2 regions of the Luteococcus sp. H91 genome follow, and region 1 is predicted to be linked to the other one. Evidence: predicted binding sites of a transcription regulator. Region 1 holds the regulator's gene; the other holds the start of a gene.

Region 1 (2,396 bases):
TCTTCTACAACATGGTCTACCGGGACGGCAAGAATGGCGTCTCGGTCGGCCGCCAGGTGATGGGCACCAAGCTGGTCAGAGAGGAGACCGGCCAGCCGATCGGCCCACTGAAGGCCTTCCTGCGCCAGCTCGCCCATTTCATCGACGCGATCATCTGTCTTGTCGGCTACCTCTTCCCGCTGTGGGACAAGAAGCGCCAGACCATCGCGGACAAGATCGTCGGCACTCTGGTGATCGACACCAAGTAGGCACAGCCAAGCGGCTCCCCGCGAAGGCCCCGACCCCTTTGACCAGTTCAATTGGGTCGGGGCCTTCGCTGCGCGCGGGCTAGCTCTGCAGGCTGGCGGCGACGCTCTGCTGCGGCGCGCCCTCTTCCAGCGGTGCATTGCTCACGCTGAAGAAGGAGACCAGGCCGATCACGACGGTGGCGACCGCAATCACGGCCAACAGGATGACGATGGCCAGGATCCCGCGATCGGTCAGCTGCACCCGCGTGCCGGAACCGGCCGGGGCGGGGACGGTGCGCCTCGGCAGCGGGACGTCCAGCACGAGCTGGACGGGGACGCCGTGCCCACCCGGAGCAACCGGCTGGAGCGGACGGCCACCCGGGGCGGCCAGCCCCTGCGGACGAGCCTGGGGCCCCCGCAGCTGCGGCTCACGCACGCGGCGGCGGGTCGGAGCCGGGGTGACGGCCTCGGCCTTGGCAATCAGCGATGCACTCATGGTTACTCCTTGGTCTTGGGCGAACCTGCTCGAGGACCCATCCGGCCTTCGAACGAGTGTTCGACACAAATACTAGCGCCCCCGTCCGATCCATTCAAACAGTCGTTCGAATGGCGTGCCGTCTCCTCCGGGGAAGACCACCCGATCGAGGGTTAGCATGAGTCAAACAGGCGCCTCTGACATTTTTTGCGGGACGCCTGATGCCACACCCAGGAAGAGCCCGACACACCTCGAACAAGCGTTTGAATCGAACACCTGTGGAGTCTAGGATTGAGCCATGGCGACAGGCGACGAGAAGAAGACCGGCAAGAAGGGCAAGCGCCCCGTGGGCCGCCCCACCAATGAGCAGGTTCGTCGGGAACTGGCAGGCCGTGGACGGATCAAGATGCTGCCCGACGGCCCGGTCGACGTCGACGGCCTGAGCGGACGCCAGCGACGAATGCTGGAGATCATCCGCGACTCGCTGGCCACCCACGGCTACCCGCCGAGCTTCCGGGAGATCGGCGACGCCGCCGGCCTGGCCAGCTCCTCCAGCGTCGCCCACCAGCTGAAGCAGCTGGAGCTCAAGGGCTTCATCCACCGCAAGCCCGGCCAGCCGCGCGCGATGGAACTGCACCTACCCAATTCGCTCAAGGCGCAGCATGAAGCGTCCGCCCCCACCGCCGAACCCACCGGGGACATCACCGGGATCAACGATGCCTTCCCCAGTGCGGTGAACGTGCCCATGGTCGGCCGGATCGCCGCCGGCGGCCCGATCCTGGCCGAGGAACACCTCGAGGAGGTCTTCCCGCTGCCCAAGCAGCTGGTCGGTGACGGCGTCACCTTCATGCTGGAGGTGCACGGTGACTCGATGGTGGAGGCCGCCATCTGCGACGGCGACTGGGTGGTGGTCCGGCAGCAGCCCGACGCCAACAATGGAGACATCGTCGCGGCGCTGCTGGACGACGAGGCCACCGTCAAGACGCTGAAGAAGACCCCCGGCCAGGTCTGGCTGCTGCCGCACAACGAGTCCTACTCCCCCATTGACGGCAACCACGCGAAGATCCTGGGCAAGGTGGTCGCGGTCCTGCGCCGCGTCTGATCGACTATTCCCGCGCGGCCTGCAGGCGTCGTAGCGCCTGGACGGCAACCTCCCGATCCCGGGTCATCCAGAAGTCCGGCATCGATGCGCGCAGGAAGCCGCCATAGCGGGCGGTCACCAGCCTGGGATCCAGCACCGCCACCACGCCCTTGTCGCTGACCCGTCGGATCAGCCGGCCGGCGCCCTGGGCCAGCAGCAGCCCGGCATGGGTGGCCGCCACCGACATGAAGCCATTGCCGCCGGCCTCGGCCACCGCCTGCTGGCGGGCCTGCATCAGCGGGTCGTCGGGGCGCGGGAAGGGAATCTTGTCGATGATCACCAGCTCGCAGGTCTCGCCCGGCACGTCGATCCCCTGCCAGAGGCTGACGGTGCCGAACAGGCAGACCTCCGGCTCCGCCACGAAACGTCGGGTCAGCTCGGAGAGCTGGGCGTCGCCCTGGCACAGGATGGTCATCTTGGGCAATTGCTTGCGGACGTGTGCGGCGGCGGTCTCGGCGGCCTTCTGCGATGCGAACAGCCCCAGGGTGCGGCCGCCCGCCGCCCAGACCAACTCGGCGACCTCGCTCAGCGCCTCCTGGGTGATCCCGTCGCG
Region 2 (2,396 bases), on a different contig from region 1:
CGGCCTCGCAGTGGGCCCGCAGCTCGGCCATCGCCTGCCCGGTGGTGGTGCCCAGCATCTCGAACTCGGGCAGGTGCAGTTCCCCCAACCCGATGTCGGCGCGCGGATCCAACCGGCAGCGCAACGCGGTGAGCCGAGTGTCGGCCAGCAGCCGCTCAGCGCCGGTGCTGCCCCGCCCAGCCAGCCGCGCGACATCCTCGGCCAGCCGCAGCATCTGCTTGCCGCTCTTGAGGTGGGCCTCGGCATTGCGCCGGTCCACATTGCGTGCATCCAGCGGCACCAGCCGTCGGGCGGCATCCAGCACGTCGATGGTGGCGGCCTGGCGACGTTCGGCCATCCGCACCTGGTTGGTCAGCACGGCGGTCAGCCGGTGCTCGTCGGCCAGCGCCAGCATCCGCCCGGCCTGGTGGGCGCTGGCCACCCCGTCGCCGCCCACCTGGTGATTGGTGACACCCACCAACAAGCACTCGGGGCCCACCAGATCCAGCCAGTGGTGCAGTTCGTCGCGGGCCAGATCCGCCCGGCCGGCGGCGATGTGCAGCCCGAACTGGCTGTCCGCCCCCAAGGTGACCAGCAGGTTGCCGTCGGCGGCGTGCCGGGCGACCAGCTCGGGAGTGGCGACGGGTTTGCCACGCTCCCCCGCCAGGTGGGTGTCGGTGACCAGCCGGCACAGGTCTGCCCAGCCGTCGCGACTGGTGGCGGTGGCCACCACCCGGGGCAGCCGGGCATCGCGCAGTTCACCGCCGCGGGCCGCGGTGCGCCGACGGGTGGCCGGGCGCGGCTGACCGGCGAAGGGCACGGCCAGATCCACCCCGACCACGGGAGCGACGCCGGTGCGCAGGCAGGCCTTGGCAAAGCGAACCGCCCCATAGAGCCCGTCGCGGTCGGTCAGGGCCAGGGTGTCCATGTCCTGCGCGGCGGCGGCCGCCACCAGCTCGCCGGGGTGGCTGGCGCCGTACTGCAGCGAGTAGCCCGAGGCCACCCGCAGGTGGACGAAGGGATCCATCGCTCAGTCCACCACGGTGCGCAGCCGCCAACTGCCATCGGCCCAGGCATGGTCCAACTCGTAGACGCCGCGGCTGAGGTACTGGCCAGCGGCGGCCTCCACCCGCCACACCTCGCGCTCACGCAACAGGTCATCGCTGCCGGATTCGGCGTGCTCCCACCAACTGCCCGACTCGATCCAGCGTTGCTGCACCGTCAGCACCCGCCAGAGCTTGTTGCGCCACAGGAACTGGCTGGGCCCCTCGTCGTCGCCGACCCGCCCCAGCCGCACCTCGATGGCCTCATCACACCTGCGCACGGCGACCTCCAGACGATCATGAATCGAACATGATTTCGATCAAGAGCCACTATAGACGCCGCCACCGACAGAAGACGAGGGCCGAGGACCAGGGGCCGTGCTGAGGGGGCAAACATGAGACTGGTCACAATTCACTGGGCCTGACCCCAATGTGAAAGCATGTGGGGTGAGATGACCGAAATTCCCCCGATCGGCCGCCGAGACCCCTCGTCCTCGCCGAATCTGTTTGCCGACCGTCTGAGTGAGGCCATCACCCAGCGGGGCCTCTCGCTGCACCGGATCCAGAACAAGCTCGCCGCGCAGGACCTGCGGGTCTCCACCGCGACGCTGAGCTACTGGGCCACCGGGCGTTCCCGCCCCACCCGCAACCGTTCCCAGGACGTGGTCAACGCGCTGGAGAGCATCCTGGGCGTCGATCCCGGTCACCTGTTGTGGGCGATGACCGGCGACCCCGGCTGGCAGAACATCAACGACCTGCTGCCCCAGGCCGACTACCTACCCCCCGATCTTGAGGAGATCACCCACAAGCAGGCCAAGAACTGGCGACGGATGATGGTGCATGACGTCTCCTACATCGGCTCCGACCACATCGAGACCCACACCATCACCACGCAGGTCTCCCGCGCCGAGGTGGACAATGTGGACGGCTGGACCTCCGTGGTGCAGGCCGAACCCGGGCAGAGCGCCGGCATCCAGCCGCTGTCGGGCATGACCATGCAGAACATCCGCACCATGCCCGGTGACAACCTGACCCTGGCGGAGGTGAAGCTCCCCCGAGCGCTGCGTCGCGGCGAGTCGATCCTCACCACCCAACGCTGCGACTACGGCCCCGGCGGCAAGCCCACCACCCGGATCGGCCGGGCCGTCCCCGCCCCGACGGACCTGCTGGTGCTGGAGGTGCATTTCCAGGGCAGCCCGCCCAAGCACATCGAACGCAGCTTCACCGATCCCAACACTGGCCAGGTCACCCGGATCAGCAAGTCGCTGTTCATCGCGCCCGACCAGGCGCACTGCGTGATCACCAATGCCGCCGTCGGCACCCACCTGCTGGTCCTGGAGTGGTGAGGGCAGGCCGGAGCACCCTCTAGGCTGG

The links. Region 1 encodes LexA, which represses DNA repair genes until DNA is damaged. Its sites were predicted from a motif close to TCGAACANNTGTTCGA; they were not measured.
Region 2: a site for LexA is predicted at 1,327-1,342, ahead of AAEX57_RS04355 (DUF6504 family protein). Genes of this name have one in related genera too.

Annotation. Positions count from the first base shown of each region.
Region 1 covers NZ_JBCDMV010000023.1:29,668-32,063, forward strand. The annotation lists gene AAEX57_RS12265 (RDD family protein) at 1-248, shown strand, start outside; gene AAEX57_RS12270 (hypothetical protein) at 328-723, opposite strand; gene lexA (transcriptional repressor LexA) at 1,001-1,804, shown strand; gene AAEX57_RS12280 (ATP-dependent DNA helicase) at 1,809-2,396, opposite strand, start outside.
Region 2 covers NZ_JBCDMV010000006.1:63,492-65,887, forward strand. The annotation lists gene AAEX57_RS04350 (DNA polymerase III subunit alpha) at 1-1,006, opposite strand, end outside; gene AAEX57_RS04355 (DUF6504 family protein) at 1,010-1,303, opposite strand; gene AAEX57_RS04360 (helix-turn-helix domain-containing protein) at 1,475-2,368, shown strand.